3 regions of the Rossellomorea sp. NRS-1567 genome follow, and region 3 is predicted to be linked to each of the others. Evidence: riboswitches for the same ligand, from Rfam matches in the RefSeq annotation. Region 3 holds a riboswitch; each other region holds the start of a gene.
The links. A riboswitch is a leader RNA that binds a small molecule or an ion and turns the genes downstream of it on or off. The one in region 3 is predicted to bind cobalamin.
Positions count from the first base shown of each region.

Region 1 (7,837 bases), on a different contig from region 3:
CGCAGGTGCTGACCCAAAACATAGACTACCGATTCAAGTGATCAACGAATTCGCTTGGCATAATCTTTTCGCTCATCAATTATTCATTCGCCCTTCTGAAGAAGAGTTAAAGGGTCATCAATCCGAATTCACCGTCGTTTCTGCCCCGAACTTCAAGGCAGATCCAGCAGAAGATGGAACTCACTCTGAAACATTTATCATTGTATCATTTGAAAGAAGAATTGTCTTAATTGGCGGAACTGAGTATGCAGGAGAAATGAAGAAATCGATCTTCTCTGTCATGAACTATGTGCTTCCAGAATCCGATATCCTTTCCATGCACTGTTCTTCAAATGTCGGACGCGAAGGAGATGTGGCATTGTTCTTCGGTTTATCCGGTACAGGAAAAACGACATTGTCCGCAGATCCGAACCGTCGTCTAATCGGCGATGATGAGCACGGATGGTCCCCGAACGGTGTATTCAATATTGAAGGCGGCTGTTACGCTAAGTGTATTGGTCTGACACGTGAAAAGGAGCCACAGATCTTTGATGCGATCCGTTTCGGTTCTGTCCTTGAAAATGTGGTTCTCGATGACAATTCCCGCATCGCTGATTATGAGGATAACACATTAACAGAAAATACTCGTGCTGCGTACCCTCTTCAAGCGATGGAAAACATCGTTGAACCAAGTGTTGCAGGACATCCAAATACCATTGTATTCTTAACCGCAGATGCATTCGGGGTATTGCCTCCAATCAGCAAACTGACGAAAGAACAAGCAATGTACCACTTCTTGAGCGGCTATACATCGAAGCTTGCAGGTACTGAGCGCGGAATCACTTCACCACAGGCCACATTCTCGACGTGCTTTGGCTCACCATTCCTGCCACTCCCTGCCACTCGTTATGCCGAGATGCTTGGGAAGAAAATCGATGAGCACAATGCACAAGTATTCTTAGTGAACACTGGTTGGACCGGTGGAGAATACGGTGTTGGTAACCGCATGAAATTATCGTACACTCGTGCTATGATTCAAGCAGCTCTTGAAGGGGAACTGACTCACGTTGAAACAGAAACGGACGACATCTTTGGTCTGAACATCCCTGTTCACGTTCCTGGTGTTCCTGACGAAGTGCTTCAACCAAAGAGAACCTGGTCCAATGAAGCAGCCTATGAAGTGAAGGCAAAAGAACTTGCCCACAAATTCAACGAAAACTTCAAGAAATTCTCAAACGTACCATCTGAAATCGAACTTAAAGGCGGCCCAGCCGTTAAATAGTCTATATAACAAAGGTCCGTCCCTCGAATCGAGGGACGGACCTTTGACATTATAAAGGGGTTATAGCCCTTTCTTTCGCCCGGTGATTCTGTTAAATAAGAATACAACAATGGCAATAACAAGTAATACATGGATGATGGCCCCTCCGATTTTAAAAATCAATCCAAGTAACCAAAGGACTAAAAGAATTCCAATAATGGTCCAAAGCATAAGTTTCCCTCCTAATAACTGTGTTTGATGCTAAGATTCCCTATTTTAATGAATTTAAAACCACGCATGGTATTTCACAAAAAAAAGTGTAGCTATTCATAATTTCTGTTAGTCCCACTGAATTTATACAAGTTACATCACTTGTACCATCTATTATTGAAATTCCTCTAAAAATAATACTTTACTAAATATTTCTAATTTTGGTATGATAATGATTATTTACAGGAGGGGAACATGATGATCAGACAGCTTACAGAACAGGATCATGATATTTGCCAGCAACTCATTCATCAGCAGCCGGCTGAGAATTTGTTTATTATCGGGGACATCGAAGCCTTCGGGTATGAACAGGAATTCCAGAAAATCTGGGGCGACTTTGACGCGGAAGGAAATTTGAGGGGAATCCTCCTTAAGTACAGAGAAAACTTCATCCCTTTTTCCATGGGTGAATTTGATGCAGAAGGGTTTGCCGGAATCATCAATGGGACCGAAGACTACAGCATCGTTTCTGGTTTAAAAAGGATTGTGAAACAAGTCGAACCCTTTTTATCCAGAGAAATTAAATCCAAAAGACATATGTACTATGCGAAATGTGACAACACGGAAGCAATGGATCGACAAGACCTGCCTCATGTAAAACAGGCTACCCTCACTGATTTACCTAAACTTGTGGACCTGTTGAACAGCATCCCTGAATTCAGTGGTGGCGATTTTTCTGTAGAAAAGAGAAAACATAGCATGGAAGCAGGAGTGTCGAGAAGCTATTACGTAGAGGAAGACGGAAAATTTGTTTCTTCTTCTTCCACAACCGCGGAAAACAGTATGTCTGCGATGATTGTCGCTGTCTGCACACACCCTGAGTATAAGAAAAAAGGATATGCGACCGAGTGCATGACGAAGCTTTGTCGTGATGTTTTAGAAGAAGGAAAAGAGTTATGCCTTTTCTATGATAATCCTGAAGCAGGAAAAATTTATAAGCGAATCGGATTCAAGGATATTGGCTATTGGTCTATGTATAAATTTTAGTCATAAAAAAGTTGACTCCCAACAAAGAGTCAACTTTTTTCATTATGCTGCTACTTTCCGATTCCCAATCAATCTGGCTTGAACCAGTCGTTGTCTTACAGTGATTCCAATCCAGCTTGCAAGGAATGCTTTGATCAGTCCAACTACGATAAATGGATATACTCCTGCTGCCATTGCCTGATTCCAGCTAAGTTCGGCTACAAATTTAAGTTGAATGGTACCCAGGATCAACGTAATGATCATTCCGACTGTATTGGCAATCATCGCCATTGGAATGGTAAATTTGGTTTTTTCAAGAATGTAGCCTGTAAAGAAAGCCGCTACGATAAAGCCGAAGATATAGCCTCCCGTAGGACCGACCAGAACCTGTACCCCTCCACTGAAGCCCGCAAATACAGGAACACCGACTGCTCCAAGGGCTGCATAGCATACCATGGCGAACGCTCCATATCGGCTTCCGAGAATCGTCGCTGTAATTCCTACTGCTAATGTTTGGCCGCTGATTGGTACGAGTGGCAGTGGAATCTCGATTTGAGCGAAAATCCCCGTAATCGCAGCAAAGATGGCACAGTGAATGATCACCCTTAGTTTTTCTCCGTTCACTTTCAAATCCCCCTTGTGTATGTAAACTATGTATAATATTAAGTTAACACAATTAAAAGGATTTTGGGAAGCTTATTTTTTCTCCCTGCCTTTAACTGGGAGCATAGACATTACATATCTTTTCTTTTGCCTGCCATTCTATAGCGGTTTTTAATGAGACCCTGCCGTGGGGGAACTCATCAATTCCCTTATTGCTCACCAAATATAGGATGGTGCGATTTGGATGACGTTCATTAAATACCTGAATGATCCTTCCAATGGTTATGTATGGCATTTTCTTTTTCTCCTTATGAGCAGGACGCAATTCTTTTCAACTGCGTCCTGCGTTTTGAAAAAAGGGATCATGGGAACGTAATCAGCTACACTCGATCATATTTCTTTTCGTTTCCCGTCTATTATCTTTCCTTTTTAAGCAGCATTTCTTCACGCACCTGTTCCGCAGCTTCCACCATGGTTTTAAGCGCTAAGACCGTCTCATCGATCCCACGGGTTTTCAAACCACAATCCGGGTTGACCCAGAATAATTGGGGATCCAGCACTTCGAGAGCCCGATGTATATTACGGATTAACTCTTCATGCTTCGGCACACGTGGACTGTGAATGTCATATACCCCCAGGCCAATCCCTTTGTCATACGTATTGTCTTCAAAAACAGTGATTAATTCCCCATGACTTCTTGAGGTTTCAATCGAAATGACGTCAGCATCCAGATCACTGATGGCCTCAATAATATCTTCAAAATCTGAATAGCACATATGTGTATGGACCTGGGTTTGGTTCTGTACAGAAGAAGTGGCCAATTTGAAAGCATAAACGGCAGCCTTAAGATATTCCTCCCAATTTTCACTCTTTAAAGGCAGTCCTTCCCTAAGTGCCGGCTCATCGACTTGTATCATGCGAATCCCATTGGCTTCTAGTTCCTCTATCTCCTTTTGAAGAGACAGTGCGATTTGATTAGCCACTTCATACCGGGATACATCATTCCGAACAAATGACCAATTCAGAATCGTGATAGGACCCGTTAACATCCCTTTAACCGGTTTATCGGTTAATGATTGAGCATATACGGTTTCTTTGACGGTCATAGGTTCTTTAAAATTCACATCCCCATATATGAGTGGTGGTTTCACACATCTGGAACCGTATGATTGTACCCACCCATACTTCGTAAATTGAAAACCTTCTAATTTTTCACCAAAAAATTCAACCATATCCGTCCGTTCGAATTCACCATGTACCAGCACATCAAGGCCTATTTGTTCCTGAATTTCAATCCACCGTTTTATTTCTGCATGAATATATTGCTGATACTCCCCTTCAGAAAGTTCTCCCTTTCTCCATTTCAACCTTTGCCTTCTTACTTCCTGTGTTTGAGGAAAACTGCCGATTGTAGTGGTAGGTAGAACAGGTAATGAAAAGTACTTGGCCTGTTCCAGTTTACGAACGTGAAAAGGATCCTTTCTCCCGACATTATGGGGATGCAATCCTTTAACCTCTTCCTGCACCTCCCTATTATTACGCAGCGGTGATTCGTTTAAATTCTTAATCGCCTTTTCACTTTGAGCGATATCATCCTCTATTGTCTCGGCTCCCTTACGAATCCCCTTTGTTAAAATAGTGATTTCATGTAATTTCTCATCAGCAAATGATAGAGCGTCAATGAGAGGTGTACCAAGTGCTTCTTCATTCTGCAAGGTTACAGGTACATGTAGTAAACTGCATGATGGTTGTATGATCAAGCGATCACTCGGCACATACCCTGCAATGAACGATAGAAGCGAATGGGTATCGGCAAGATTACTTCTCCAAATATTCCTGCCATCAAGAATGCCGGCAGCCAGGAATTTCCCCTTAGGAAAGCCAAATCTTTTCAGCGCCGCCAAATTCTCACCACGATCATGCACAAAATCTATCCCTATACCATCTACCGGGAGTGCTAACACCCGCTGGTACCTTTCCAAACTATCATAATAGGTTTGAAGGATGATCTTTAAGCCCGGGCAGGATTCTTTAAGGGTTTGATAGACCTCTTTGAATTGATCCATCTCTTCATCCCCGATAGAGGTGCACAATATCGGTTCATCCATTTGTACCCACTCTACACCCTCTTCCTTTAATTCACGCAATACTTCTGCATAAAGAGGGACAAATCGATCAACAAGGGTTATATAATCCCCGGTTTCATATCCTTTAGACAACTTCACAAAAGTGAGTGGACCTAAGATAACCGGCTTCCCTTTTATCCCTGCTTTTTCTTTTGCCTCTCTATAAAAATGCAGAGGACGATTTTCTACCAACCGGGGTTCGATCCCATCAAGTTCAGGCACGAGATAGTGATAGTTGGTGTTAAACCATTTTGTCATTTCCAGTGCCACCGCGTCCTTCGCGCCTCTGGCCATTTCGAAATACGTTTCAAGAGAAACCTTACCCCCACTATAATGAAACCTCTCGGGAACCAAACCGAACATGACGGCTGTATCAAGCACATGATCATATAAGCTGAAATCTCCAACCGGAACCAGATCAATCCCCTGGTCCAATTGCTTCTTCAAATGGTTGACTCGTATTTCCTCCATTTTTTCTAAGAAGGTATCCTTTTCAATCTTCCCTGCCCAAAATTGTTCCAGCGTCTTTTTCCATTCACGCTTTTCACCGATCCTTGGATATCCTAAATTCGAACTGATCACATTACTCATTCAATCCTCACTCCTTATCTTGATATGATTGTCATCAACAAAAAAATCTCCCTTTCAAATGAAAGAGAGATTCATACGTATCACTAACTGGAGTTGAGACAAACTAGTATTCTCAACACGTATTCCTCACCCCTCTCTATATCCACGTAGAGCATAAGCGCATACAACAGGCAGGTCTCCTGACTTAGGTTCACAGCTTCTTATCCCTTCCCATTTCAATAGAAATAGTGGTTGAATGATAAGTCGCTCCCCATCACAGTGGCGGGACCGTGCCGGATTTTCACCGGTCTTCCCTTTTAGCTGAGCATGACTCAGCACCTATTGCATTTGACTATTTAATTTTTCTTTCATAAAAACGAAAAACCCTCTCTGACTACTATAGAGAGGGTTTCATGTTTATTAGAATCCTCTCTTATTTTCCAAAGCCATTTGCTTTGCAGGAATTAGCACCTTTTCAACACATAGGTTGAATGGTTGCCGGGTTTCACAGGGCCAGTCCCTCCACCTCTCTCAATAAGAGTTACACATATATATTCATTTAATATTCCGAAATTTGTAATAATCGTAGCACGGTACATATAAGCTGTCAAAAGAAATTTAATCAATAACTTACACGTTTCTAATAATAGGTACTTTCTACATAATGACATTTGATACAAGATCTTGTTACATCCGTTTCATAGAAGACATGCCTGCAGTTTTCCTGAATGCTCTTCACTTCTTTTTCGAGTTGGATGACTCTCTGATTGAGCTTTACGATATCATTCTTCAATTTGAGTACATGACAAAGAGGTTCATCGATAGATGTTTGATCCATTTTCCACAAACTCCTTCGATTTTTCTTTCAATCCTTTTTCTATTTCCTTATGAGCATCATCAATGCTATTCTCCTTCATTCCCCTTATATCATGTGATATTCTCATTGAACAAAATTTCGGTCCACACATTGAACAAAAATGGGCCGTTTTTGCCCCTTCTGCAGGAAGTGTTTCATCATGATACTCCCTTGCACGTTCCGGGTCCAGGGATAAATTAAATTGGTCATTCCATCTAAATTCAAATCGAGCCTTAGAAACGGCATTATCCCTTACTTGTGCCCCTGGATGCCCTTTCGCCAAATCCGCTGCATGTGCTGCGATTTTATAAGCAATGACACCCTCTCGCACATCATCTTTATTCGGTAATCCCAGATGCTCTTTCGGTGTTACATAGCACAGCATAGCTGTTCCAAACCAACCGATCATGGCAGCCCCTATGGCGGAAGTAATGTGATCATACCCCGGTGCAATATCTGTCGTTAATGGCCCCAGGGTATAAAAAGGAGCTTCATGACATATTTCCATTTGCTTATCCACATTCTCTTTAATCATATGCATCGGTACATGACCAGGGCCTTCAATCATCACCTGTACATCATGCTTCCAAGCAATTTTGGTTAGCTCGCCTAATGTTTCAAGCTCGGCAAACTGTGCTTCATCATTCGCATCAGCGATTGATCCGGGCCTTAAACCATCTCCTAAGGAAACGGAGATATCATAGGCTTTTAAAATCTTACATATATCTTCAAAATGTGAATAAAGAAAGTTCTCTTTATGATGGGCAAGACACCATTGTGCCATGATTGAACCTCCACGGGAAACAATGCCTGTTGTACGCTCAGCCGTCAGCTGAATATACCGCAATAATACACCTGCATGAATGGTGAAATAGTCAACTCCCTGCTCCGCCTGTTCGATCAATGTATCCCTGTACACATCCCAAGTAAGATTCTCAGCAATTCCGTTTACTTTTTCAAGTGCTTGATAGATCGGGACCGTACCGACAGGGACAGGGGAGTTTCGAATGACCCACTCCCTTGTTGTATGAATGTTTTTACCTGTTGATAAGTCCATTATGGTATCGGCACCCCAACGAGTTGCCCACGTCATTTTCTCCACTTCTTCTTCAACGGAAGATGATACGGCAGAGTTTCCGATATTCGCGTTTATTTTCACATGAAAGTGACGACCGATGATCATCGGTTCACATTCAGGATGATTGA
Region 1 is NZ_JBITPL010000011.1:37,852-45,688, reverse strand. It holds gene pckA (phosphoenolpyruvate carboxykinase (ATP)) at 1-1,261, shown strand, start outside; gene ACIFOD_RS07210 (lmo0937 family membrane protein) at 1,322-1,471, opposite strand; gene ACIFOD_RS07205 (GNAT family N-acetyltransferase) at 1,709-2,497, shown strand; gene ACIFOD_RS07200 (biotin transporter BioY) at 2,540-3,106, opposite strand; gene ACIFOD_RS07195 (hypothetical protein) at 3,192-3,374, opposite strand; gene metE (5-methyltetrahydropteroyltriglutamate--homocysteine S-methyltransferase) at 3,496-5,796, opposite strand; cobalamin riboswitch at 5,949-6,133, opposite strand; SAM riboswitch class I at 6,206-6,316, opposite strand; gene ACIFOD_RS07185 (hypothetical protein) at 6,416-6,613, opposite strand; gene thiC (phosphomethylpyrimidine synthase ThiC) at 6,591-7,837, opposite strand, start outside.
Region 1: it holds a riboswitch for cobalamin, as region 3 does, so the genes downstream of both, metE (5-methyltetrahydropteroyltriglutamate--homocysteine S-methyltransferase) here and ACIFOD_RS02490 (ribonucleoside-diphosphate reductase subunit alpha) in region 3, are expected to answer to the same signal.

Region 2 (7,090 bases), on a different contig from region 3:
ATTCCAATCACTCGGTCGATTGGCAAAATTTCTACCGGGCTCACGTTCCTTATGTTCAATATCATTTTGACCGGGAAAATGATGCATATGATGAAAACCTGCATCAAGTGTATGAAATGCTTCATCGTCTGGGAGATGATGAAGCGAAGAAATTCATCGAGAGTATAGGTATATTGGATTCAGAACCTCATGAGGATCCGGAATAATGAATAAAAGTGTTGGTTCAGAAGAGATATCTGTGGACCAATGCTTTTTATTTATGGTTAGATGAAAGAAAGTGTGTACGGATGAGGTGAAATTAGTGGAACAGTTTATCGACGAAAATGGGAAGAAAGTAGAAATATCCTTTAAAAAGGGAAGCTTTCAACAAGAATCACACCATGTGTTGGTTCTATGCCGCTACAAGGAGAAATGGTTGTTAACACGGCATAAAAAAAGAGGTCTGGAGTTTCCTGGTGGGAAGCGGGAAAAAGGAGAAACCCTTGAGGAAGCTGCGGTACGTGAAACGTTTGAAGAGACAGGGGGAGTGATCAAGGAGCCGTTATGCATTGGAGAATATAAGGTATATGATCACTCACCATTTATCAAAACGATTTTCTTTGCTAACGCTGAGGAGATCATAAGCAAGGAAGATTATCTGGAAACAGAAGGAGCCGTCCTTTGGAATGGGGATTTCTCCAACATTCATGACGATCTTTCCTTTAGTTTTATCATGAAAGATCAAGTGGTGGACTTGGCTCTCAAAAGAATAAGGGATCTCAACCTTAAGATTTGATCAACTTCTTTTCGAGTTGTTCAACCAGCTTATACATAATGGTAGCGAATACGGCAATGACAAGCAGGGATAGCAGGACAAGGGTAAAGTTAAAGACCTGGAAACCATAAATGATCATATACCCAAGCCCTTTGGCGGAAACAAGGAATTCTCCTACGATGACCCCGACCCATGATAAGCCCACGTTGACTTTCAGTGTCGAGATGATGGTAGGGAAAGAGGCAGGGAGAATGACTTCTTTGAACATTTGCCCCCTTCTTGCTCCGAAGGTCTGCATCACCTTTAAATAATTCGGGTCCACTTCCCTGAAGGAAGTATACACAACAATCGTGGTGATGATGACGGAAATGACGGTACCCATGGCGATGATCGATGTGAAGCCGGGTCCCAACCCTACAATCAATATCGGACCGAGGGCTACTTTCGGCATGGCATTCAGGATCACAAGATAAGGGTCCAATACTTTAGAAAGAAATGGTGACCACCATAATAAAGCGGCTAAAAGGGTTCCAAGTAAGGTGCCGAGAATGAATCCGATGATGGTTTCACCGAGTGTGACAGAAAGATTGGCCAGAAGGCTTCCGTCTCCAAGTTTTACGAGAAACAGCTTCCAGATTTTTGAGGGTGAGCTGAAAATGAGGGGATCTATCCAACTGTTCCGGCTCGCGATTTCCCACAGAGTAAAGAACACAAAGAAAATAAGAGCCTGATAAAACCAAACCCATCGTTGTTCTTTTTTAATTGATTGGATGTATTCCTGGTGTTTTTGTTTAATCGATTCGTGATTCAAGTTTTTCAAGCTCCTTCCATATGGTTTGGAAAAATCCCGGGTATTCCTGGTGATTCCTCACTTCAAAGGGCATTAACTCTTTTAACGGGGGCGGGACCTCGAATATCGTGTGTATATACCCTGGTTTCGACCCGAATAGAATGATGCGGTCACTCATGGAGATGGCTTCGCCAATATCATGGGTCACAAGAATAGCGGTTTTGCCGAAAGACTTTAATGTGGAATACACCAGATCCTCTAGCTTTAATTTGGTTTGATAATCGAGTGCTGAGAATGGTTCATCCAGTAGAAGTAATTGAGGTTCTGTGATGAGAGTTCGAATCAGCGCCACTCTTTGACGCATTCCTCCCGATAGTTCCCTTGGATAAGATGTTTCTACACCTTCTAACCCCATTTCAGCCAACAAAGCACGTGCTTCATTCCTCTTTTCTTCTGTCAGGGTCCCCATAATGGTCAAACCTAGAAAAATATTTTCTTCGATGGTCTTCCACGGAAACAGATAGTCCTGCTGAAGCATGTATCCCAGTTTCTCTTTCATTTTTCGAATGGGTTGTTGGTTTAAAAGAATCGTTCCTTCTGTCGGCCGGATGAGTCCTGCAATAATGGAGAGTAACGTGGTTTTCCCGCATCCACTCGGACCGATAAACGAGACAAACTCCCCTTCTTTTACCGCAAGCGTAATGTCTGAGAGGGCATGGGTGGCCGTTTTGGGTGAAAAGTAGGTGTGGTGGATCGATTCTAAAGATAGAAAGTTCACTGTATTTTAGCCTCCATTTTCGTTTTTTTCTATAAGGGAAGGGCTGACATGTGAAGTCAGCCCCGGATGTTCTACTTTGCTGCTTTTTCAGCGATTGACGTGTTCACTAACGTTTCATGATCAACGGACTGTGGTAGCTCTCCTGCTTCATCCATAATGTTTTGGAGATTGTTCCACTCTTCTTCGTCAAGGATTGGATCTGTGGCGAAGGACCCTTGTGATTTGTAGCGATCAACAACCGTTTCAATTAATGAAAGCTCTGTGTCTTCAAAATAGGGCTCGATCACTTTCGCAATGTCTGCTGCACTGTTTTCCGCCACCCATGCTTGAGCTTTGTACAGAGCTTCCGTAAATTTCTCTACGGTTTCTTTGTTTTCTTTCATGTAGCTGTCTTTGGACATGAACGTTGTATAGGGAACGTGACCGGATTCTGTTCCAAAGGAAGCCACGATATGCCCTTTTCCTTCCTGTTCAAAAATGGATGCCGTTGGTTCGAATAGCTGAACGTAATCTCCTGTACCGGATGCAAAGGCACTCGCGATATTCGCGAAATCAATGTTTTGGATCAGGTTTAAATCGCTTTGCGGGTCGATGCCATTCTGCTTCAGGACAAATTCCCCAACCATTTGCGGCATACCGCCTTTACGCTGACCAAGGAAGGTGGTGCCCTTTAGCTGATCCCATTCAAAGTTCTCTACTTTTTCACGGGAAACAAGAAATGTTCCATCGGTCTGGGTTAATTGAGCAAAGTTAATGACCGGATCATCCGAACCTTGTGCATGGACGTAGATGGAGGTTTCTGAACCGACCAGGGCGATATCTGCGCCGCCCGATAGCAAGGTGGTCATGGTCTTATCTCCACCCCAGGTAGTGGTCAGTTCAATGTCCAGCCCCTCTTCTTTGAAGAATCCTTTTTCGATTGCGACATATTCAGGAGCATAGAAAATCGAGCGGGTCACTTCTGCTACACGAACTTTCTGTACGATTTCTTCTTTTTCTCCACATGCTGTCAATCCGATTGCCAACATACCTATGAGCAACACGGCAAAGCCACTACGAAGCCATTTTTTCATTCAATATTCCTCCTTTAAGCTTTATGAAACTCGTTTAACGATAGAATGGGGATGAGTGCATCTCTCTTTGCCTTGTTTATCTTTCCATATTAAAAGGGTAGGATGGTCATAAAGGCAGGGTCTTGAATCGTCTGCTGATGATGAGATTTGCTAAAATATCCTATGTGAAGTATAAAAAATGTGTGAATACCCAATGCACGTTTTGAAAGGAAGAGAATATGAAAAACGGAACGATTGTGAAGAAAACCTTGTTTCCTTCACCTAATCCTCATGTGGAACTATATGAAATTACCTATCTATCCTCCGGTCTACGGGTAAAGGGCTTATTGGCTGAACCTGCTGGAGGTGGGAAGTATGAGGGTTTTCTCTATTTAAGAGGTGGGATCAAAGGCGTCGGCATGGTCCGCCCGGCGAGAATCGCTCAATTTGCTTCTCACGGATTCATTGTATTTGCTCCTTATTACCGAGGAAACCTTGGTGGAGAGGGAAATGAAGATTTTGCGGGGGATGATCGTGAAGACGCCATTTCGGGTGTTGAATTGCTTAAAGACTATCACAGAGTGGTCCATAACCGGATCCATGTGTTTGGCTTTTCCCGTGGAGGGGTCATGGCACTTCTGACAGGCATAGAGCAGAGGGACGTCACCTCGGTTGTTACATGGGGAGGCGTTTCAGATATGTTTTTAACATATGACGAACGGAAGGATCTCAGGAGAATGATGAAAAGAGTCATAGGGGGAAGTCCCAATAAAGTTCCGGAACGATACGAATGGCGTACCCCACTATACGAATTGGACAACCTTGAAGCTCCCGTATTGATCATTCACGGTGAAAAGGATCAGAACGTTTCCGTGGAGCATGCATATAGATTAGAAAAAAGACTGAAAGAGTTGGAGAAATCTGTGTCGTCCCGATACTTTAAAGAGTTTACGCACTACTTTCCACCACGAAAGAATCAACAAATCGTCTCCATGCTATGCACATGGATGAAAAATCAATAGACAGTGGTGTATGATTAAATAAAAAAGGATTGAGGTCAAGCGAAATGGGCATGGGCTTGGAATTAAACACGATGATCGTGACAAAAGGAAAAGAAGTGCGGAAAGAAGAGAATCTGTTCGAGCTTCAAAAGGATGGATATCGCCTTTATCCTATGCATATTCCGATAGATGTCAGAAAAACGAAACACAGTGATCCCAGTGGTTACGGCAGGATTGAAAAGATGGAGTGGACGGATGAGAAAACGACGATTCTGTATCGATTGATTTCCTTGAATTCTACGAACTAAATAAAGGAGGGCTGTAAACATTCGCTTACAGCCCTCCTTTTATTTTATTTCCTCATATAAAATATAGCGATTATCCTCAGTCTGAGCAATCAGGTAGTTGCTGTGATCCTTCACGCTATAGATGGGTGTTCCTTTTTTAAGTGTATTTGCCGTGAAGTCATTAACAGGGTGATATTCACTATCAATCTTTTCTTTAATAGCCCCGAGCTCTTCATCAAGGACCAGCTTCTTCTCCTCAGAGACTTTCACATATTCCTTCTTGTTCACCACCATCATATCCCCGTATCCACATAATTCATAGGATGCAGGTTCTTTGTCGCCGCATGCACTTAATAAGAATACGCATAATATCAAAACAACGAATTGCTTCATGTTTTTCCTCCTTATCATTTCTTCACATACTCAAAAGATATTCAAGCTTGTACGTCAACATGTTTGTTTTTTATGCAAAACTTCATCAACTTTGAAATGGATAAAGTGGTATAATGTTCCTTAAGTGAATAAACCCACGCAGAAATTAGGTGCTGATCTTTAGCATAAAGGGAATTCGGTGTGAATCCGAAGCTGTTTCCGCAACTGTAAGTGCTGACGAAATAAGAAGAAAACCACTATTTGATCATTCAGATGGGAAGGTTCTTAGAGTAGGCTGACGCACGAGCCAGGATACCTGCCTTTTTTTCATCGTATTATGCTCTTCGGAAGTTAAGGGTATGGTGCGGCTTTTTAGCATCTCTTTTTCATATGGATGACAACTGCCGGCCAATATTCTTGGGTGGTTTTTTTGTGTTTATGTGCCCTCCCGGAAGATACGATAGGTGTTTCACAAACATCATTCAGAAAGGAGGAACTTACATATGGCAAAGGATTTCCGCTACTTATGTTATCCCTATATGCGTGAGTCTGTTTCAACCGTAGATTTTGAGATCCGGACCGATTCACTGTCGACTAAAATCGGACTCGCGTCATCATTGACGGAACACTTACCGAAAGTGCACGACGATTTACTATATTTAGCTGAGATGGCGTACCATCTCAATGGCTCGGTGCGGGGAATGACGGCCATCATGGAAGAGGACTTGAATAAATTGAGCCAAATGTACGATCGTTATGTGTTGGAAGTCGAGGACCTTATCCAAACCTTTGTCCTTCCTCAAGGCTGTACAGCCGCATGTACGCTTCATACCTGTCGCAGTGAAGCAAAAAAGTCCGTCCGTGCCTTACATAAAGTCAGTACTGAGATGAAAGTGGAGAACATTTTATTTAAGTACGCTCATTTACTGGCAAATGTCCTGTTTGTGATGGCTGTGTATGTGAATAAATGTGAAGGGATTGAAGAAATTCCTTTTGTGAGTAAATCGTATAGCGAAAAAAAATAGAGAAGCGGGGAAGATGAAATATGAAAAAGTCATGGTTAAATAGTTTACTATTATCAATCATCCTGGTTGTTTTCGCAGGGTGCAGCAATGGGGAAGAAGTAACATCCACAAAGGAAGTCAAGCCTGAAAATGAGTCTTATTCTGTGACAGATGACAGGGGAGAAGAGATTAGCTTTGAGAAAGTGCCGGAAACCGTTATTTCCTTACAGCCGAGTAACACAGAGATTCTCTTTGCCATAGGAGCAGGAGATAAGGTAGTCGGGGCAACTGAATTCGACAACTATCCTGAAGAAGCGAAGGAGATTAAAAGAGTGTCGGATTCCATGACGGTCAATGCTGAAGAGGTCATTGCACTAAAGCCCGAAGTTGTCATTGCATATACCACTGGAGATGATGCCGGAGTGAAGCAACTTGAAGAGGCAGGATTAAACGTATTCGTCATTCAATCTGCCCAAACCTTTGAAGATGTTTATGGGGATATTGAACAAATTGCAACGGTAATGGGAGTAGAGAAGAAGGGGAACGAATTGGTAGACGGCATCAAGCAACAGATTTCAGATGTGAAAGAAAAAGTAAGTACACTAAAGGAAAAAGAACAAGTATATTTTGAAATCAGTCCCTCCCCGGATATTTATACAGCAGGAGCAGAAACGTTTCAGCAGGAAATACTGGAAACGGCCGGGGTAGATAATATTTTCGTAGACCAAAAAGGCTGGGTGAAAGTAGGCGAAGAAGAAATCATTAAACGGAATCCTAATATGATTTTAACGACAGTGGGGTATGTCGACGAGCCGACAGCCGAAATCAAGTCCCGGGAAAGCTGGAAAGATGTACATGCAGTGAAAAATGACCAGATCCATTTCTTGGACTCAGATATTATGTCAAGACCGGGACCGCGTATTGGCGAAGCCGTTGAGCTAACAGCAAAAACGGTGTATCCGGATTTATTGTCTGAATAAAGTAAGATATTAGATTGGAGAAGACAGTGATTTGTATGTGGAATCATTGTCTTTTTTATCTCAAGTTCTACA
Region 2 is NZ_JBITPL010000011.1:29,155-36,244, forward strand. It holds gene ACIFOD_RS07125 (hydrolase) at 1-206, shown strand, start outside; gene ytkD (RNA deprotection pyrophosphohydrolase) at 302-775, shown strand; gene ACIFOD_RS07135 (ABC transporter permease) at 765-1,565, opposite strand; gene ACIFOD_RS07140 (ABC transporter ATP-binding protein) at 1,546-2,322, opposite strand; gene ACIFOD_RS07145 (ABC transporter substrate-binding protein) at 2,394-3,395, opposite strand; gene ACIFOD_RS07150 (alpha/beta hydrolase family protein) at 3,614-4,396, shown strand; gene ACIFOD_RS07155 (DUF2584 domain-containing protein) at 4,441-4,683, shown strand; gene ACIFOD_RS07160 (hypothetical protein) at 4,723-5,055, opposite strand; cobalamin riboswitch at 5,186-5,372, shown strand; gene ACIFOD_RS07165 (hypothetical protein) at 5,538-6,059, shown strand; gene ACIFOD_RS07170 (ABC transporter substrate-binding protein) at 6,080-7,018, shown strand.
Region 2: it holds a riboswitch for cobalamin, as region 3 does, so the genes downstream of both, ACIFOD_RS07165 (hypothetical protein) here and ACIFOD_RS02490 (ribonucleoside-diphosphate reductase subunit alpha) in region 3, are expected to answer to the same signal.

Region 3 (8,081 bases):
TTGAAACAGATGTTGATCTCACATAGTAGGTCGTTTTCAATCCTGACTTCCATGCATCTAAATGAAGAGATAGTAACTCGATCGCCTTGATATCATTCCTCACATACAAGTTAAACGATATTCCTTGATCTATATGTCTCTGTCTCTTCTCATTTTGTTTAATACTCCAGTGCTGATCTACGTTATAAGCCGTTTTGTAATACCAGGTCGTCTTAGGTGATAAATCAGGTGCTGTAACGGGAATCTTATAGTCTTTCTTTTCTTCCGAGTACTCTAATCTGAATAAGGGATCTATACTGGCTGTAGAGCCGGCAATGATCGAAGTGGACGAATTGGGCGCAACGGCCATTAAATATCCGTTTCGGATTCCTTGTGAGGAAACACCATCCCTGAGTGCATCCCACCTCGGTCCGGAATACCCTTTCTTTGAAAAATATTCTCCAGTCGACCAGTCGGACCCGCTGTAATAGGGATAGGAGCCTTTTTCTTTCGCTAATTCATGACTGGCTTTGATCGTGTAATAAGCAACATCCTCGTATAGGGAATCACAATAATCAACTGCTTCATCGCTCTCCCATTTCAAACCTTTCAATGCAAGGAGGTGATGCCATCCAAAGGTTCCTAATCCAATCCCTCTATAGCGCCTGTTTGTCTGTTGGGCTTGCAGGACAGGAAGCTTATTAATATCTATGACATTATCAAGTAATCTCACTCCTATGGACACGACTCTTTCCAGCTCATCATCCATGATTGTTTTGGCTAAAGAAACAGATGCCAAATTACAGACGACATAATCTCCCGGAGATTTATAGGTAATGATTTTACCGTCCTTTATGACCTCTTCTTCCATGACGGTCGCACTCATATTCTGGGCGATTTCCGTACATAAATTACTACAGTAAATCATTCCCTTATGCCCATTGGCATTTAGCCGATTGACTGTATCGCGGTAAAACATATAGGGTGTCCCCGTTTCGAGCTGGGAAATCATGATCCGCTTGAAAATTTCAATCGCAGGAACTACTTCCCTGGAAAGATCGTGACATTCTACACACTCCCAATACTTATCCCTGAATGAACCTTCTCCATCACACTCATCATAGTAATCTTCCAGGGAATATCCCATGACCACCCTCACTTCATGAGGATCAAATAAGTACCAATCCCCTCTATCCTCCACTTGTTCCATGAATAAATCCGGTACACTTACTCCAGTGAAAAGGTCATGAGTACGCTGCCTTTCATCTCCATTATTTAATCGGGTATCAAGAAAAGGAAAAATATCCTTATGCCATACATCCAAATATACAGCGATCGCTCCTTGACGTTGACCTAATTGATCAACGGATACGGCTGTGTTATTTAATTGCTTCATCCATGGTATAACACCTGAACTTACTCCCTTGAAGCCTTTGATATTACTACCTCTGCTCCGGACCTTCCCCAGATAGATACCGAGGCCGCCACCGTTTTTACTTAGTGTGGAAACATCTGTATTACTGTCATAAATACTTCTTAAATCATCGGCTACCGTATCAATAAAACAGCTCGATAACTGACCATGGCTTTTGCCGGCGTTGGCAAACGTAGGGGTTGCAACCGTCATATACAAATTAGACAGGGCCCAGTAAGCTTCTTCAATAAGCGCCAGTCGCATATCACGGGGTTCGTTCATAAAGAGCGTCATGGCGATGATTAGCAATCGCTCCTGAGGCAATTCAAGGATTTCACCATCATGGGACTTAGTTAAATACCTCTCTGATAGTGTGACGATCCCTATGTACGTAAACAGATGGTCTTTAGATGAATCCATGACCCTCCCCAAAGAGTCAATTTCTTCCTTGCTATATGATTCCAATAGTGCGGGTGTATATAGTTTCCTATCAGTCAAGTCTTGAATTAATTCATAAAAGGAACTGTACAACACGCTTTCTTCCACTCTCCTTGAATAGGCGATTGTACGATAAAGTTTCATTAAATATAATTCTGCAGCCACATACGTCCAATCAGGTTCATGGGCAGAGATCCGTTCGACTGCCGTAAGTATCATGAAATGATAAAGCTTTTCTTTACTCCATTCAGATTGACCGTCTGCATACTTAAAAGTCTTTTCATCGAATTCTTTAAAATGAAGTTGTGGAAAGCGACTGTGGAGATTTGTAAGAATCGCTTTTGCGTCCCCTGAAATCCTTTGATCCTGTGATACGATTGACATCATCATTCCTCCCAATTTATACAGTGTGGGAAGGATTCAAAAAAAAGCCCATCCTTCTAGAAGGATGGGCTTTATGTACGAAAGATATATGAATAGACTAAAGTGCCTATTCCAATCCTCGCTTTATCCTCCCAATTCCCGAAGAAGATAACACGTGATAAACAAGGCAGGTCTCCTGACTCGTGCTTCACTCTACTCTAAGGCCTTCCCATCGTATATGACAGTGGCAGTTCCTTATTTCGTCAGCACTTACAGTTGCGGGGACAGTTCCGGATTCACACCGGATTCCCTTTTAAGTCCATTCAGACACCCTATTCACAGGTTATAATCAATATATAGTTACAATCATCAAAAAGAACACTAAATGTTGTGTTCTGTATCATCATAAACGATTAAAAATGAATTTACAAGTGAAACTATTGATTTTGTTTAGACGTTGAAATCTTTTAATAGTATCACTCTATTACACTCGTAAAGTCAAGAGTTGTAACAAGTTGAACAGAAGGAATAATCCTTCCTTTGAATTATGCTTATAACTATTATTTTCCATGAAAAGAATAGGAGAAGATTGAATACTACCTTCAAATGGACACTAGTCAGCCGACACCTGCCTACATGTTAGTTGAAGAAAATGTTACCACTCTCTATAATTCAAATAGAAGGTTGTTTGACAGTATTCTTTGGTCCCCAATATTTTTTATAGGCTGTTTAAATGGAGGAAAGCACTCGATTTAAACAGCCTCTTTTTTTAGCTACCAAGTGAAAACCTTCTTACATTTTCATTTCTGCCCGGCAGTTGATAGTCGAATGTAATCGTATACATTCTAGTGAAAGAGGGACCATATTAGTAATTCACTGTATTTCAACCTCATTACAATCTATACTTTTTAGCTTAAATACTTTCTTTTTACGGGTTTTTCCTTTAAAATGCGCATTAAGTGATTTTTTTGGAAATCACACCTTACTTCTGAAAGGGGTCTATTATGAAAAAATTATTAACGACTTTACTAGTAGCATTATTAGCGATTGGACTAGCCGCTTGCGGTTCGAACGAGGAGAGCCAAAAACAAGCTGACGATAAAGCGAAAACAGAAGAAAAAAGCGATGGAAAGGCTCAAGAAGAGCAAGCGAAGCAAATGGAAGAAATGCAAAAGAAAATGGATAAACAGAAGGTTGAAAAAGATAAGATCGTTGCCATTGTAAATGACGAAAAAATAAAAGGTGAAGATTTCAATAACGTATTGACTCAATCACAAATGCAGTATCAACAGATGGGGCAAGACCCAACAAGTAAAGATGCAGCAAAGAAAATAAAAGAACAAACGATTGATAGCCTGGTTGGACAAACACTCCTTATGCAGCAGGCCGATGAAAAAGGCTACAAAGCATCAGAGGATGAAATCAATAAACAACTGGAAGAAGTTAAAAAGCAGTACGGTGATGAAAAGAAGTTTGAAGACGCAATGAAGAAAGCCGGATTCACGATGGACGAGTTAAAAACGCAAATCGCCGAAAACATCAAATACACTAACTACGTTGAAAAAGAAATCAAAGTAGAAGAAGTCTCTGAAGATGAAATGAAGAAATTTTACGATCAGTACGCAAGTCAGCAAGGTCAGGGTGAATCAAAGGATGCACCAAAATTTGAAGAAGTGAAACCTCAGATCAAGACTCAATTAGAACAACAGAAAAAACAAGAAAAACTTGTTCAGCATGTAGAAGATTTAAAGAAAAATGCTAAAGTTGATGTAAAAATCTAATGCACCATGAAAGAAAGCCACCTATCTGTGTAGGTGGCTTTCTTATAATCTATTCCCCGATGTTTTTCTCTGCCCACGAAGGGTATGGTACAACAACGACTCAGTAAGGAAGGGTGAAAAGATAATGACGAAAAGAGCCAATGACAATCCAGAGCAGATCAATAAAGATCATGACGGCATTCTCGATCAGCATGAAAGTGAGCAAAATGTGGATCCAATTCCCCTCGATGACTTAAAAAAAGAGCAGCGGGACGAGAAAAATAAGCATCATACGAAAGATGACTCATCAAGCAAAGAATAATGCGTTAATCAAAAGCCCTGTGGGATTCCCACAGGGCTTTCTTTCTTCTTATTTAGATAACCAGTCCGTATGGAATGTTCCTTCTTTATCCACACGCTGATACGTATGAGCTCCAAAATAATCACGTTGGGCTTGAAGAAGGTTGGCAGGCAGTGACTCAGAGCGATAGCTGTCATAATAGGCCAAAGCACTCGCAAGACCCGGTACAGGGATACCTAATTTGATGGCTGTAGCCACCACTTCTCTCGCTTCCTCCTGATAGTTTTCAACGATTTCCTTGAAATATGGATCAAGAAGTAAATTCGTTAATCCCGGTTCACGATCATACGCTTTCTTGATATCTTCCAGGAAGCCTGCACGAATGATGCATCCACCTCTGAAGATCATGGAAATCTCGCCGGGCTTCAAGTTCCAGTTATACTCGTCCGAAGCAGATTGAAGCTGGGCGAAACCCTGTGCATATGAGCAAATCTTGCTTAGATATAGCGCTTTACGAATCATTTCGATAAACTCTTCTTTGTTACCGGAGAACTCCTTATTTCTTGGTCCTCTTAAGATTTTACTTGCCTTCACTCTTTCTTCCTTCATGGCAGAGATGAAACGGGCAAACACAGATTCAGTAATGATCGATAATGGTACACCTAATTCCAGTGCAGAAATACTTGTCCATTTCCCTGTTCCTTTCTGCCCTGCTGTATCCAGGATTACGTCAACAAGGGGCTTTCCTGTTTCTTCATCCACCTTTGTGAAAATATCCGCCGTGATTTCAATCAGGTAGCTGTCAAGCTCCCCCGCGTTCCATTCTTTGAATATCTCATGCAGCTCTGTTGCGCTTAAACCCAATACATTTTTCATAAGATAATACGCTTCACAGATAAGCTGCATATCACTGTATTCAATCCCATTGTGGACCATTTTCACATAATGTCCTGATCCATCCGGACCGATATATGTACTGCACGCATCGCCTTTTACCTTGGCCGCAATCGCTGTCAGGAAAGGCTCGACTAAATCGTATGCTTCCTTCTGACCGCTCGGCATGATAGCAGGACCGTATAAAGCACCTTCTTCTCCGCCCGAAACACCTGCACCGATGAAGTTGATTCCTTTTTCACCAAGTTCCTTATTGCGGCGAATCGTATCTTCAAAGTATGTGTTTCCTCCATCAATCAGAATATCTCCCTGATCTAAATGTGGAAGCAATGATTCAATCGCTTTATCGGTAATATTACCGGCTGGGACCATAATCAATATTTTTCGTGGTGTTTCTAATGACTGCACGAACTCTTTTACATCGTGAGTACCCACCATTTTCTTGTCGGGATGCTCCTCAAGAACTTCTCTTACCTTTTCATCAGACACATCATAGATGGAAACGGAGTAGCCTCTGCTTTCGAAATTTAAAGCCAGACTCTTCCCCATCACTCCGACACCGGCAACACCTATTTGTTGTTTTGTCATATATTTATCAATCCTTTCACTTCGAGTAATCATATTTCCACCGTATTTATTATAATATGAAAATAATTTTCCGTGGTGGATTTTTATGAAATAATATTTTTTTATTTCATGAAGTAGGTTAAAATTATTTTCATAAAGATTTCGCTTAGAGGAGGTTTCCCCTGCATGAAAGAAGAAAAAGTACAGCATTGTTTACCTCGTATCCGTTCTCATTACTCTCAATTCAGTGAAAAAGAAAAGATGATTGCAGATTTTATTATTTCTAATCCAGAAAAAATTATCCACTCTACCATTAGTGGTGTAGCAGAAGAATTGAACGTTGCAGATGCTACAGTCTTCCGATTCTGTAAACGATTGGGCTTTAAAGGCTACCAGGCCATGAAGATTTCTCTTGCATCCGACCTGGTGACCCCTATCGAAGATATTCATGAAACAATCAATGAAGGGGACTCTGAAGGTGTTATTGCCCAAAAAGTGTTCCGGTCCAATATCAGGACGTTAGAGGATTCTTTAAGCATGCTGAACGAAGAAATGTTTACGAAAGCTATTCAAGGGATGATAAGTGCCGGAAGAATAGAATTTTACGGTACGGGTGGATCGGGGTTTGTTGCCATGGATGCTCACCATAAGTTCCTCAGAACCGGCATGACCACTACCGCGTACAACGATCCTCATATGCAGCTGATCTCCGCTTCCCAATTGACCGATAGAGATGTGATTGTCTTTATCTCTCATTCAGGATCGAACAAAGATCTATTGGAAGTGTTGGACGTAGCCAAGAAAAATCGGGTAACGACCATTGCCATTACTCACTTGGCCAAATCCCCTCTGAGCAACGGGGTCGACATTCCTCTTTTTACGGTATCTCAAGAAACCGAATATCGATCTGAAGCACTTGCTTCAAGAATCAGTCAGCTTAGTATTGTCGATGCCCTGTACGTCAACACCATGATGAAAAGAAAAGATCTATCCAAAGCTTCCCTGCAGAAAATGCGTGACGCGATTTCCATTAAGAAAATATAGTAAGAAATAAAGGGACGGACCTTTACTTAAGGTCCGTCCCTCATCATTACTTCGGATACTTCAGGGCATTCTTTTCAAGCTTCTTATACACTTCTTCTTCTAAGTCGATATCCATTTTATCAGCCAGCTGGACTAAATAAATCAGGACATCAGCCATTTCTTCTTTAATATTTTGATTGGTCGCTTCCACTGCTTCCCGGCTAGTTTTCCATTGGAAATTTTCCAGGAGTTCATTTGCCTCTAATGAAATGGAAATGGCCAGATCCTTTTCATTGTGATTGGCATCCCAGTTTCGTTCATCCCTGAATTCAATGATTTTTTCATACAGTTGTTTCATCTTGTCTCTCCCATTTGCCTATCATCTTACCACTTCTTTACTATACCACGGGTGGCACAAAGATTGAGACAGGAAAAACCGACTTTCTTGTGCTTAAGCATCCAGTCTTTCAATGATTGTTGCATTTGCCATCCCATGGCCTTCACACATCGTTTGAAGGCCGTATCTTCCTCCAGAACGCTCCAGCTCATGCATCATGCTTACCATGATGCGTGCCCCGCTGGCGCCTAATGGATGCCCCAGGGCAATCGCCCCCCCGTTTGGATTCAGTCTGGAAGGGTCGGCTCCTATCTCTTTTAACCAGGCAAGGGCAACAGGTGCGAATGCTTCATTCACTTCGAAAATATCAATTTCCGACAATGACAATCCTGCTTTCTCCAGGACTTTCTTCGTTGCAGGTATAGGTCCGGTTAACATGAGGGTAGGATCAGACCCGACCACCACGCGGGTATGAACCTTGAATTTTGCCTTCAACCCTAATTCTTCAGCCTTCTCACGAGTCATTAAAAGAAGTGCGGCAGCCCCATCACTAATTTGACTTGCATTACCTGCATGAATGATCCCATCTTCTTTAAATGCAGGTTTTAAATTTGAAAGCACATCCATCGACGTTTCCTTTCTTGGTCCTTCGTCTTTAGAAAACGGAAATACAGTTCCATCCGGAAGGTTAACCGTCACCTCATAAATTTCCCGGTCGAAATAACCAGCCTCTTGAGCTTTTAACGCCTTTTGATGACTGGAATACGCGAACTGATCAAGATCTTCACGACTTAATCCGTACTCTTCAGCAATCCGTTCTGCAGATAAACCCTGGTGGATGATTTCGTGTTGACCCCTAAGCTTTTCACTAAATGGAGCACCCTGATAGTTTGAACCGATTGGCGTTCTTGACATATTCTCCACCCCGCCAGCGATCACGATATCCATGTCGCCGGAAAGAATGGCTTGTGACGCAAAGTGGACAGCCTGCTGGCTCGAGCCGCA
Region 3 is NZ_JBITPL010000002.1:166,721-174,801, forward strand. It holds gene ACIFOD_RS02490 (ribonucleoside-diphosphate reductase subunit alpha) at 1-2,215, opposite strand, end outside; cobalamin riboswitch at 2,364-2,544, opposite strand; gene ACIFOD_RS02495 (SurA N-terminal domain-containing protein) at 3,199-3,975, shown strand; gene ACIFOD_RS02500 (hypothetical protein) at 4,100-4,276, shown strand; gene gndA (NADP-dependent phosphogluconate dehydrogenase) at 4,325-5,737, opposite strand; gene ACIFOD_RS02510 (MurR/RpiR family transcriptional regulator) at 5,903-6,760, shown strand; gene ACIFOD_RS02515 (nucleotide pyrophosphohydrolase) at 6,807-7,097, opposite strand; gene ACIFOD_RS02520 (thiolase family protein) at 7,191-8,081, opposite strand, start outside.